DNA from 4 places in the Fictibacillus nanhaiensis genome. Region 3 is predicted to be linked to each of the others. Evidence: riboswitches for the same ligand, from Rfam matches in the RefSeq annotation. Region 3 holds a riboswitch; each other region holds the start of a gene.
What was found. A riboswitch is a leader RNA that binds a small molecule or an ion and turns the genes downstream of it on or off. The one in region 3 is predicted to bind lysine.

Region 1 (3,185 bases), 1.1 Mb from region 3:
TCACACAGTAGGTGACGCACACATCTACACCAATCATCTTGAACAAGTTGAGCTGCAGCTCACTCGTGAGCCAAAGCCGCTTCCTAAGATGAAGATAAATCCGAATGTAACGAATATCTTTGATTTTACTTACGGTGATTTTGAACTTGTAGACTATGAAGCGCATCCCCATATTAAAGGTGTGGTGAGCGTATGATCTCGTTTGTTGTAGCGATGGATGAAAATCGTGCGATCGGCAAAGACAATGACCTTCCGTGGTACTTACCGAACGATCTCAAGCACTTTAAAAACGTAACGATGGGAAAACCGATCGTGATGGGGCGAAAAACGTATGAATCTATCGGAAAGCCTCTACCCGGACGAGAGAATATCGTGGTAACAAGAGATGAAAAGTATCAAGCAGAAGGAACGACCGTGGTTCATTCTGTTGACGAAGTCATGCAAAAAGAAGCAGAAGAATTATGTGTGATTGGTGGAACTGAGATCTTTAAGTTGTTCATGTCAGTTGCAGATCGTCTGTATGTTACAGAGATCCACCATACATTTGACGCTGATACGTATTTTCCTGAGATCAATCGTGATGAGTGGATGGAAGTCTCACGTAAACCAGGCATTGTTGATGAAAAGAACAAATATCCACACGATTTTGTCGTGTACGAAAAAAATTAAAACCATAAAGTTTGAATGAGCCCCCCTCTTGTCTGCATACATATGTATATGTAGATAAAGGGGGGTTACCTTTTGCTTAAACGCAAAAAAATGAAACTTCGAAAAGGGCCACTTCCATTCCGATTTGTTGTGCTAATATCTTTTTCACTTTTTATTATTATTACTATTCAAGGGTTGTGGTTAGTAGATAAAGGAATTGAGCCAACTTTGATGTATGTAGCTCAGAGAAAAACAGAGGAAATAGCATCTTTAGCAATAAATGAAGCAATTTTTAATAAATTATTTGATTCAATCGATATGCAAGACATACTAATTTCTAAAGAAGATAAAGATGGAAACATTGTTTTTGCTGGAGTTAATCAAAAAGTAGTAAACAATGTTCAATATAAGTCAGCGATTGTTGTTCAAGAATTTTTAAAAGAAATCGAAAAAGGTAAAATTCCAGAAAGTATTAAATCAGAAAAATTAGGTTTATCAAAAAAACATCCGGATGAACCCGGCGTGATCATGGATATACCTCTTGGGCAAGCTACTGAAAACTCCTTATTAGCGAATTTAGGACCACGCATTCCCATAAAATTCACTATTGTTGGAGATGTAAATACTGATATTGAAGAAAAAATTGAAACAGTGGGCATTAATAATACTTGGATTTCAATAAATATTATTGTTACTGTAAAAGCTAAAGTAGTTATACCTTTTGCAACTGAAACTGCAATAGTAACAAGACCTATACAAATAATGGGTCAATTTATACCAGGAGAAGTACCGATTTATTATAATCAATCGGGTGACCCGATTCAGCCCGCTTTACCAATTGATCCTCAGATAAAAGAAAAAGTAAAAAGCGAAGATGAATTTCAAGAAGGTACTGATATTCCAGAAGATAGCTCATCAGAAGACGTGAGTGGGAAAGAAGCAACAGAATAAAAATATTTCCTTTATTTAACAAATCCTGTTCAGGTTGACCATTCGTTCTAGTTTGTTATAATTGTAATTGAATTAAAAATTATATATGTCTTTAAGCCTATCACCGATGGGGTAGAGGAGCGGATTTTATAAGTACTTTTTCAGAGAGTGACGTCTGTGAAGAAAAAGGAAAGGAACTTCCGCCGAAGCAAAAGGTAACCGTCTGTTCACTTTTGCTGGGTTTGCACTAAATAAGTGTAAAACTGTCACTGCTTTGAAACTTAAAGCAGTGGAGGACTACTGATCGATGAGGAAAACCATAAATTACTTAAGTGATTGATAACAGGTTATTTCCTTGTCTATTGATCGCTTTTTATTTTGTCCTTTTTTCCTCAACGTCCTGTAAGAACTCCTCAATATCGATGGCTGAATGAAAAGAAGGAGGAACATCATGGAATTTGAGAATTCGATTTATTCATTAATACCACCTGTATTGGCAATCTTAATGGTGGTTCTAACACGCAGAGTGTTAGTCTCGCTAGGAGCTGGAATCATTGCGGGAGCATTATTACTTCATGATTTTAGTATGGGAGCGACACTGAAAGAAATTGGTACGATAGTTAAAGGGCACTTTATTTCAGATGGTGCGTTAAATGAGTGGAATGTGTATATTCTTCTATTCTTATTGATTTTAGGAATGATGACGAGCATTATCTCGTTAGCAGGAGGAAGCCGTGCTTTTGGAGAGTGGGCGATCGCGAGAGTGAAAACCAGAAGAGGTGCACAACTTCTGACCGTTGTGTTCGGCCTCGTCATTTTTATTGATGACTATTTTAACTCTTTAGCTGTCGGAAATGTAAGCAGACCCATTACAGATCGACACCGCATCTCACGTGCAAAACTCGCTTATTATCTTGATTCAACAGCTGCCCCAGTATGTGTCATTTCACCTGTTTCAAGTTGGGGAGCGTACATCATTGGTATTATTGGAACGATTTTTGCTACACATGAGATTACGAATATGTCTGCATTCAGTGCATTTATTCAGATGATTCCTATGAATTTTTATGCAGTGTTTGCCCTAGTTCTCGTGTTTATCGTTGCGTATTTTCAACTTGATTTTGGACCGATGAAAAAGCATGAAGAAACAGCTCTTGCAACAGGAGAAGTGATTGCTCCCGATAAAAAAGCAGCAATCGGAGAAGGAATCAAGCTCGAAGAAAGTGATAAAGGAAAAGTAGGAGACCTTGTGTGGCCAATCGTGATTTTGATTGTATCAACGGTTGGATTTATGATCTATACGGGCATTCAAAATGTGAAGGGGCTTGATGAACCAACGGCCATCACACTTTTATCTATTTTCGAAAACACAGATGTACCAAAATCACTGGTATATGGGGGGCTGCTTGGTTTAGCTTCAGCTATATTGTTCTTCCTACCTAAGAAGATGGGTGCTGCATCATTAGGAAAAGGACTGGGACGTGGTATTCAATCTATGCTCGGTGCTGTTACGATCTTACTTTTTGCTTGGACGATCATCTCAATCATTGATAGCTTAGGAACAGGAACGTATCTTGCAGGATTAGTCGATCAGCATATGAATTTAG
Region 2 (3,185 bases), 460 kb from region 3:
GTAAAACAAGGCTGGAACCCGTTTCCTTTAGTACGTTACACAGAAAGACCTGATGTTGCAGCTCAACACTTGATGGAAGGTCATGTATTAATCATCACAGATACATCACCAAGTGTCATCATTACACCTACAACACTTTTTCATCACGTACAACATGCAGAAGAGTTTAGGCAGACACCATTCATAGGTGCATTTTTAAGATGGACCCGTTTTACAGGTATGCTGGCATCGGTATTCTTAGTACCGATGTGGCTATTGTTCTCGATGGAAGAGCAATTGCTGCCGCCTTTCATTGATTTTATAGGTCCGAATAAACACACGAACATCCCTTTGTTTCTTCAAATTATTTTTGCAGAGATGGGGATCGATATTTTAAGACTTGCGGCCATCCATACACCGAGTGCTCTATCAACCGCCATGGGTCTGATCGCGGCTGTATTGATCGGTCAGATAGCGATTGATGTGGGGTTATTCGTTCCAGAAGTTATTCTTTATGTTGCAATTGCTGCCATTGGGGCGTTCTCTACACCTAGTTATGAGCTGAGTATCGCCAACAGGGTTTTGCGTCTTTTTCTGATTATTATGGTCATGCTCTTTAAAGTCCCTGGGTTTATCGTTGGTTTTACCATCATGATCTTGTATATGGCAACGATTAAGAATCTGAACACACCATACCTATGGCCGTTCATTCCTTTTAATCCTAAAGCATTCCTGCAGATCGTTGTTCGGATAGCCGTTCCGGTTTCTAAAGTTCGGCCGAGTATCGTACATCCGCAGAACACCAAAAAACAGCCAACTAATTAATCTGTCCCTTGCTGATTGTTGAAAATTATGTTAAATTCATAACTAAATAAATATGCCTCATATGAGGTAGAGGCGCAAAACGAATGAGTAGCATATGGAGTTCATGGATGACGATGAAATATGTTGAAAGGTCAATTTGCCGAAGTGTAAGAAGGGTTCCATCGCTTTTTATGCTGGGCCGCTGCTGAATAAGCAACGGACTGTCACTACATCTGTAGTGGAGAGCTATTCCGACATGAGGGTACGGTTTTGACAGCCTGCCTTAGTTGCGGCTGTTTTTTGTATTTGTCGGGATTGAATTCTCTATCAACAACGAGAGGGGATTTTTTGTGAATTTACACGGAACATCAAGAATTGGAGATAATCAGCATCTTTGGATCGGTGGTATAGATACGATAGAGCTTGCGAAAAAATATGGAACACCGCTTTATCTGTATGATCTATCCTTAATTAAAAATAGAGCAAGAGGTTTCAAAAATGCGTTCGAGGAAAGCGGGGTAGGGTATCAAGTCGCTTATGCCTCAAAAGCCTTTTCCTCGATCGCCATGTTTCAGCTTATCGAGCAAGAAGGATTAAGTCTCGATGTGGTTTCAGGCGGAGAACTTTATACAGCACTTCAAGCTGAATTTCCACCTGAGAGAATTCACTTTCATGGAAACAACAAGAGCTTAGCAGAATTAGAATTTGCACTTACAGCTGGAGTTGGCTGTATTGTAGTAGATAATTTTCATGAGATCTCATTATTAAAGATGTTGAGCAGTAAGCTAAACAAAAAAGTAAACATTCTTCTTCGTTTAACTCCAGGGATTGAAGCACATACCCATGATTACATCATTACTGGACAGGAAGATTCTAAGTTTGGATTTGACCTAGGAAATGGTCAAGGAGACAAAGCACTTCAAGAAGTAATTGCATTTGAAGGCTTTCGTGTTCTAGGGATTCATTGTCATATTGGCTCTCAAATTTTTGAAACAGAAGGGTTCACCCTGGCGATTGAAAAACTGTTTAATCATTTTAAGAAGTGGGAAGAAAATTTTAGTTATTTTCCAAGTGTCGTAAATCTTGGAGGCGGATTCGGTATCCAATATACAACAGAGGATACACCTCTATCTCCCGAACAGTACGTTTCAGCCATGATCGTAGAAGTGAAGAAACAGATGATTCAATTTGAAGGTCAAGATCTTCCTGAACTTTGGATTGAACCAGGCCGTTCCCTTGTAGGGGATGCGGGTACGACGATCTACTCGATTGGCTCTCAAAAAGAAATCGAGGGAGTTAGACACTATGTTTCCATTGATGGCGGGATGACAGATAACATTCGTCCTGCACTCTACCAAGCGAAATATGAAGCTTTTGTAGCGAATAAGATGAACGAACAAGCCACAAAAACGGTATCGATCGCAGGGAAGTGCTGTGAGAGCGGCGATATGTTAATTTGGGATATTGACCTTCCTGAAGTATGTGATCGCGACTTCTTGGCTGTTTCCTGTACGGGTGCTTACGGTTATAGTATGGCAAGCAACTATAATCGAATTCAGCGGCCAGCAGTTGTATTTGTAGAAAACGGAGAAGAACAGCTAGTAGTTAAGAGGGAAACATATGAAGACCTCATCAAGAACGATGTTCCGCTAAAATCGAATGTTTTTGTGTAAATTAGTTTACGGAGCAGCTTTTTAGCCGTACAATGGTAGTTGAATGAAGTAGAAGGAGGCCTGTTTTTTATGAAAAAAGGTTCAATTGAATTTGAAAACGGCGAAAAAATTGTATTTGATCTGTATCAGGAAGAAGCACCTGGAACAGTAGAAAACTTTGAAAAACTTGCAAACGAAGGCTTTTACAACGGTGTTACATTCCACCGTGTTATCCCTGGATTTGTAGCTCAAGGTGGAGATCCAACAGGAACTGGAGCTGGCGGCCCTGGTTATTCTATTCCTTGTGAAACAGAAGGAAACCCACACAAGCACGTAGCAGGTTCTCTTTCAATGGCGCATGCTGGTCGCGATACAGGTGGAAGCCAATTCTTTATCGTACACGAGCCACAGCCGCACTTGAACGGTGTTCATACTGTTTTTGGACAAGTTACAGAAGGTATGGAAACGGTCCTTCGTATTAAACAAGGCGATGTAATGAAAGAAGTTAAAGTTTGGGAAGAATAATTTCCAAATAAGAAAAGCTCCGGATTTTTCCGGAGCTTTTTTATGCTTTAGGCAATTATAAATTTCTGTTTTTCATAAGTTTTTGTCTATTTCGTTCATCAATAACAGTGGAACGGTCTCTTAAAAAGTGTTTATTTACGATGTTTTCATCCACTACGGTTGATAAAGACCACTCTTCTTCCGTCACACCAGCTTTTACTAAACATACGCGCATAAGGTCAGTTG
Region 3 (3,185 bases):
GCATAGTAGATAAAGATGACAGAACGGTTATCGTACCTAAGCCGAGAGCAACATTAACTCTATCAACGTGTTATCCTTTTGATTTTATAGGTGCATCACCTGAACGTTATATTCTCGTTGCAGACTTGATATCACAAAAATTAACATAATCTATTAAGACAACAGACACTTTTCTGTTGTCTTTTTTTGACCCCATTTTCAACGGGCGTATACTTGTTTTGTTTAAAAGATAATCAAAAAAGGTATGAATACCAATAATATGCATGCGGGTCTATAGAAATCCCTCCTGATACATACTTAGAATAAACAACTAGAAAGCCGGTGGAGAAAACATGAAGAAATTCACAATGATCATCACAATCTGTATCATCGTTTTGATAGGGGTTGCTTTTGGCGTGTACTCGCTTAACTCTAAAGAAATGGAAGTGACAGCACTTGGTGATTCTCTTGCCTATGGATTAGGTGATACAAAAGATAATGGGTATATAGGGGATGTTGAAAAACGGTACGAAGAAGATTTAGATAAACAGCTTGTCATTCATGACTTTGGAGTTCCAAATGATACAAGCACAGACCTGCGTCAGCGGTTGAAAAATCCAGAGATAGCAAAAACAGCTAAAAGCTCTGATGTTATTTTTATAAATATTGGTACGAATGATTTTCTTAAAAGCACAGATCAACTAACAAAATTCAACAAAAAAGAACTAGCAGCAAATGAAGAAATCTACAAAGAAAATCTAAATAAAATCATTCAGAAAATACAAAATAAAGAAAAGCCAAAGGCCATTTATATAATAGGAATCTATAACCCGAAAGCTGAATGGAGTGATATGGCTGTTGTTAATGAGGCCGTATCAACTTGGAATCAATCTACAAAAGAAGTTACAAAGAAATATAAAAATACGACTTATATACGTACGGATGACCTTTTCATCAACAAAAATAAACGTGATTATTTCTCTGATAAACTTCATCCTAATGAAAAAGGATATGCTTTAATTGGAAAAAGAGTTTACGAAAACATCCGTAAGAGTTCTGAATATAAATAAACGATAACCATTGACGCAGAATGAACAATCTGTTAATCTACAAAACGTTACAAATAAAATAATTAAATAAAAGTCCTCACATTAATCTCTGTGAGGTAGAGGTCGCATGAATTATGAGTAGAACTGTTAGAGGCAAGTGGTGCTTATGACAACAGTTTAAAAGGAATTGATGCCGAAATGGGTTTAGATCCACGTAACAAATCCATTGGGGCTGCATTGAACAAGTGCAGAACTGTCGCAGAACGTTCTGCGTTGAGCTATGAGAGATTTTTGGAGGATGCTGATTATATTCACGTATGGGCGTTTCCATACGTGTTTTTTTATTGGCTTTATATCAACAGGAGGTACTTACATCATGAAAAATAATAATTGGAGTGTGTGGTTGCTAACTGCATTTGTCGTTGGAAACATGGTTGGCTCAGGAATTTTTATGTTACCGAACACATTAGCTCAAACAGCTAGTCCACTTGGTGTTACAGCCGCATGGGCAGTTACAGGGTTTGGAGTATTAATGATCGCGTTAGTCTTTGGTTCATTATCCATAAGAAAACCGGAATTAACAGCAGGACCTCAAAGCTATGCAAGAGCTTTGTTCTCCAATCCAAAAGCCGGAAATGTAGCAGGATTCAGCATGGTATGGGGATACTGGGTGGCGAATTGGATAAGCAACGTCGCGATCATCACGAGTTTTGCAGGATATTTGTCAACGTTTTTCCCTATGATGCGAAGTCAAAAGGTTATCGGAACGGTACTTAACCAAGACATTCAGTTAGGAAAGCTAATTACATTTGTCGTGTGTACGGCACTTCTATGGTTTACTCATTTTATTTTAATCAAGAGCATGAACGGAGCAGGGAAACTTAACTTTGTGGCAACGGCTTCAAAAGTAATCGGATTTATGTTGTTTATAGTCGCTGCACTTTTCGCTGTTGAGTCAACCATCTTTGCTGATGCTTACTTCCCAATTGTAGACAATGAAGGGACCTCTCATGGTCTTGGAAGTCAGATTAATATGGCGGCCATTGCAACGTTATGGGCTTTTGTTGGGATCGAATCAGCTGTTGTCTTATCGGGGAGAGCTTCTTCGCAACGAGATGTTAAAAAAGCTACGATCATAGGTCTTTTGATTGCACTTAGCATCTACATGATTACGACATTACTAACGATGAACGTTTTGCCTCGAGAAGTTCTCATGAGTTCAGACAAACCATTCGTTGATGTATTATCCGTACTGATCGGAAATACGGGAGCTTCCTTAATGGGATTGTTAGCTGTTATCTCTTTGTTCGGTTCAACAATCGGCTGGATTCTGTTAAGTTCGGAAGTTCCTTATCAAGCAGCTAAATCAGGCGTATTTCCCGCTATCTTCGCAAAAGTGAATAAGAACGGTAGCCCGGTGAACGCATTAGCAGTAACCAACATCATGTCTCAAATTTTTATCTTTTCTACGATATCAGGTACGATCGGTGAAGCTTATACGTTCTTAACCACTTCAGCTACGCTCGCATATTTGATCCCGTATTTGATTTCGGCCATTTACTTTTTAAAGCTTGTCTTTAGCGGAGAAACTTACAATGATATAAAAGGATCTCGCGTAAGAGATGGTGTGATTGCTTTATTGGCATTCATCTACTCGAGTTGGGTTATCATTTCCGGAACAGCGGATGTGAAGACCTTCACTTTAGGAATCGGATTATTTTTCTTAGGATTTCTCGTATATCCCATCTTTCATAAATATACGCCGAATAACCGTAAAAATAGCAAAGTGGCATAAAGAGGTTTTCTTTTTAAAGTCTTTAACGTATAATGTGAGTTAACTTCATATAGCTCGTATAATCGCAGGGATATGGCCTGCAAGTTTCTACCAAACCCCCGTTAAGGGTTTGACTACGAGTGACGCAAACTTTCCATGCATCTTTCTATAGATGTATTGGGCTATTTATGTGTTCCGATTTTATTTAACCGGAGAATTGCTTCACTCGTTCAGAGAGAAGGTGTTCTCCGGTTTTTTTGTGTGTAAATTAAACAATGGGGTGGGAAAATGAATTTTTTAGAAAAGAAAATTTGTGATGAAGGCATTGTGTTGTCCTCGTCCGTTTTAAAAGTAGACTCGTTTTTAAATCATCAGATCGACCC
Region 4 (3,185 bases), 840 kb from region 3:
GACTTGATCATATCCTCTTGTTTTACAACAGTTGATACCTTAATCTCAGAAGTACTCACCATCTTGATCATAATCTCTTCGTCTGACAGAGCTTTAAACATTTTAGCGGCTACTCCAGGATTCGAGATCATGCCTGAACCAACGATGGACACCTTTGCTAGACCTTGTTCATAACTGATTGATTCAAATCCTAATTTTCCTTGATGCGCGGCAAGCACTTCTTGTGTAGCAGACAATGAATTTGATTCGATCGAGAAAGAAATATTCGTTTTTTCTTCATTTAATACATTTTGAATGATGATGTCTACGTTTATACCGTTCGAAGCCAAAATCGTAAACAGTTCGGCTAAAGCATGCATTTCATTAGGTACTGAAGAAACCGTAATTTTTGTTATATTTCCTTCGAATGCTAGACCTCTAACCATTAAATTTTGTTCCATCGATACTTCCTCCTCTACTAATGTTCCACGTTCTTCGCTCATACTAGATCTTACTTCTAAAGTAATATTATAATTTTTAGCAAACTCAACCGCTCTTGGATGTAGAACCCCTGCACCAAGGTTAGCCATCTCTAACATCTCATCATAAGAGATCGAAGGTAGTTTTCTAGCTGAGTTCACTACCCGCGGATCTGTCGTATAAACGCCTGTTACATCGGTATAGATGTCACATCGTTCTGCTTTTAAAGCTGCAGCTAGAGCAACCGCTGTAGTATCTGATCCACCTCTACCAAGAGTGGCAATATCCTTTGTTTCAGGAATTAGTCCTTGAAAACCAGCAACTACCACGATATGACCTTCTTCTAAAAGCGAAGAGATGCGCTTTGAATCGATGTCTAATATTCTAGCATTTGAAAAGGCATCTTCCGTTTGAATGCCCGCTTGCCATCCTGTTAATGATTGAGCTTTGTAACCCTCTTGATGCAGCGCCATCGTCAATAGGGCGATCGTAATTTGCTCTCCTGTCGTAAGCAGCATATCCATCTCTCGTTTAGAAGGGTTCCCACTGATCTCTGTTGCGAGTTTGACAAGTTCATCCGTAGTTTTACCCATCGCTGAAACAACAACTACTACTTCATTTCCTGCATCCACTTCATGGATAATTCGTTTTGCAACATTTTGTATACGCTCAACAGAGCCAACACTAGTTCCACCGAATTTTTGAACGATTCTCCCCATCTACTCCAAATCCTTTCTAGTTGTAAGATTCTATCTCTTTTAATTAGAAGACTTTGTTGACGCGAAAGTGACCACGTCACTTAGTTTGCACGTATACTTTTCGGACGAAAACTGAAAAGTAAATACAAAAAAGCAACAATAAGGAAAAACCCTATTGTTGCTATAATCCGTAGCAAGCCAAGTTTGTTCCCCCCTCGTGAGATAGTCCTCCACACAAATCCTGGGGGGACTTGTGTGACAGCTCTGTATTTATTCAATACAGGTCCAGCATAAAAGGCTAGAAGTCCTTTTACACTTCGGCAAGAATCCCCTTTCCACCATCATCACCAGAGCTTCTTCTCTTCAGATGGGTTACTATTGGTTCCTGCTCCTCTACCATCACTTCATACGAAGCATGGCATATTTATAAAGTTGCATTCATTTTAACAAAGTTACTCAATGGCTGCAACTACTCATTTGATAAAAATGCTTTTTCGATCAGCTCTGCTACTGGTTTAGGTACACCTGCTGCTTGAATCTCATCAACGGAAGCTTCTTTTAACTTCTTTAATGATCCAAAATGGCGAAGAAGCATCTTCTTCCGTTTGTCACCGATGCCAGCAATGCTGTCTAATGTTGACTCAAACATACTTTTGGAGCGAACTTTTCGGTGGAAAGAGATCGCAAACCTATGAACTTCATCTTGAATTCGTTGCAACAGATAGAATTCCTGACTGTTTCGAGCCAAGTGTATCATCTCTGGAGGATCACCGATCCATAGCTGTGACGTTCTATGTTTTTCATCTTTCGATAGACCTGCCACAGGAATAAATAAGTTAAGCTCGTTTTCTAACACATCTTGAGCCGCTGATATCTGGCCTTTTCCCCCATCGATCAAAATAAGATTAGGAAGCTCTCCTTCTTCTCTTAACACTCTCGTATACCTGCGGCGAACAACTTCTTTCATGGAAGCATAATCATCTGGTCCTTCTACCGATTTAATTTTGTATTTTCGATAATCCTTTTTATACGGTTTACCATCAACAAAAACAACCATCGCAGAAACAGGATCTGTTCCATGTATATTCGAGTTATCGAACGCTTCGATACGATAAGGAGCAGCAATTCCGATTCTTTCGCCAAGGTTCTCAACGGCTTTAATCGTTCTCGCTTCATCTTGCTCGATTAGGGCAAATTTTTCGTGAAGAGCTAATGACGCGTTCTTAGTGGCTAATTCTACCAGCTCCTTCTTTTGTCCTTTTTTCGGTTGCAATACTTTCACTTGAAGAAGTTCCGATATAAGATTAGCATCCACTTCTTGAGGAAGCAGAATCTCTTTAGGAAGAAGGTGATTCTTTTGCAGATAGAACTGACCAATAAAAGTGAGGAGATCTTCATTCGCCTCTCCATAAAACGGAAAGACAGAAATATCTCGGGCGATCACTTTACCTTGTCGGATAAAGAAGACTTGTACACACATCCAACCTTTATCAAAATGGTAGCCAAACACGTCTCGATCGACTAGATCTGCTGTCATCATCTTTTGCTTTTCCATAACAGCTTCAATGTGCTGGATCTGATCTCGAAGCTCTTTTGCGCGTTCAAAGTTCAATGCTTCAGAAGCTTCAAGCATCTTTTCCGATAACTCATTTTTAACGTCCTGATAACCGCCGTTAAGAAATTTCACGATGCCGTCAACCATTTTCTTGTTTTCTTGTTCGGTTACATCATATACGCAAGGACCTAAACATTGACCGATATGATAATACAGACATACACGTTTAGGCATCGTGTCACACTTTCGAAGTGGAAAAATGCGATCTAACAGTTTTTTCGTTTCTTGGGCAGCATAAGCGTTCACGAACGGACCAAAATATTTTCCGCCGTCTTTTTTGATCTTCCGTATATATAGAAGTCGCGGCTGTTTTTCAGCGGTGATCTTTAAGTATGGATAGCTCTTGTCATCTTTAAGCATCACGTTATAACGAGGGTCATGCTTTTTTATTAAATTCATCTCTAAGACTAATG

Region 1: it holds a riboswitch for lysine, as region 3 does, so the genes downstream of both, ACFS5O_RS08225 (Na+/H+ antiporter NhaC family protein) here and ACFS5O_RS14130 (amino acid permease) in region 3, are expected to answer to the same signal.
Region 2: it holds a riboswitch for lysine, as region 3 does, so the genes downstream of both, lysA (diaminopimelate decarboxylase) here and ACFS5O_RS14130 (amino acid permease) in region 3, are expected to answer to the same signal.
Region 4: it holds a riboswitch for lysine, as region 3 does, so the genes downstream of both, ACFS5O_RS09635 (aspartate kinase) here and ACFS5O_RS14130 (amino acid permease) in region 3, are expected to answer to the same signal.

What each region holds. Positions count from the first base shown of each region.
Region 1 covers NZ_JBHUPF010000006.1:926,570-929,754, forward strand. The annotation lists gene ACFS5O_RS08210 (thymidylate synthase) at 1-196, shown strand, start outside; gene ACFS5O_RS08215 (dihydrofolate reductase) at 193-669, shown strand; gene yunB (sporulation protein YunB) at 742-1,599, shown strand; lysine riboswitch at 1,704-1,886, shown strand; gene ACFS5O_RS08225 (Na+/H+ antiporter NhaC family protein) at 2,030-3,185, shown strand, end outside.
Region 2 covers NZ_JBHUPF010000006.1:1,583,161-1,586,345, forward strand. The annotation lists gene ACFS5O_RS11610 (spore germination protein) at 1-804, shown strand, start outside; lysine riboswitch at 864-1,040, shown strand; gene lysA (diaminopimelate decarboxylase) at 1,134-2,456, shown strand; gene ACFS5O_RS11620 (peptidylprolyl isomerase) at 2,526-2,960, shown strand; gene ACFS5O_RS11625 (DUF309 domain-containing protein) at 3,016-3,185, opposite strand, start outside.
Region 3 covers NZ_JBHUPF010000006.1:2,039,296-2,042,480, reverse strand. The annotation lists gene ACFS5O_RS14140 (class D sortase) at 1-149, shown strand, start outside; gene ACFS5O_RS14135 (GDSL-type esterase/lipase family protein) at 333-1,049, shown strand; lysine riboswitch at 1,138-1,317, shown strand; gene ACFS5O_RS14130 (amino acid permease) at 1,405-2,823, shown strand; purine riboswitch at 2,858-2,959, shown strand; gene ACFS5O_RS14125 (xanthine phosphoribosyltransferase) at 3,091-3,185, shown strand, end outside.
Region 4 covers NZ_JBHUPF010000006.1:1,204,023-1,207,207, reverse strand. The annotation lists gene ACFS5O_RS09635 (aspartate kinase) at 1-1,178, opposite strand, end outside; lysine riboswitch at 1,373-1,561, opposite strand; gene uvrC (excinuclease ABC subunit UvrC) at 1,627-3,185, opposite strand, start outside.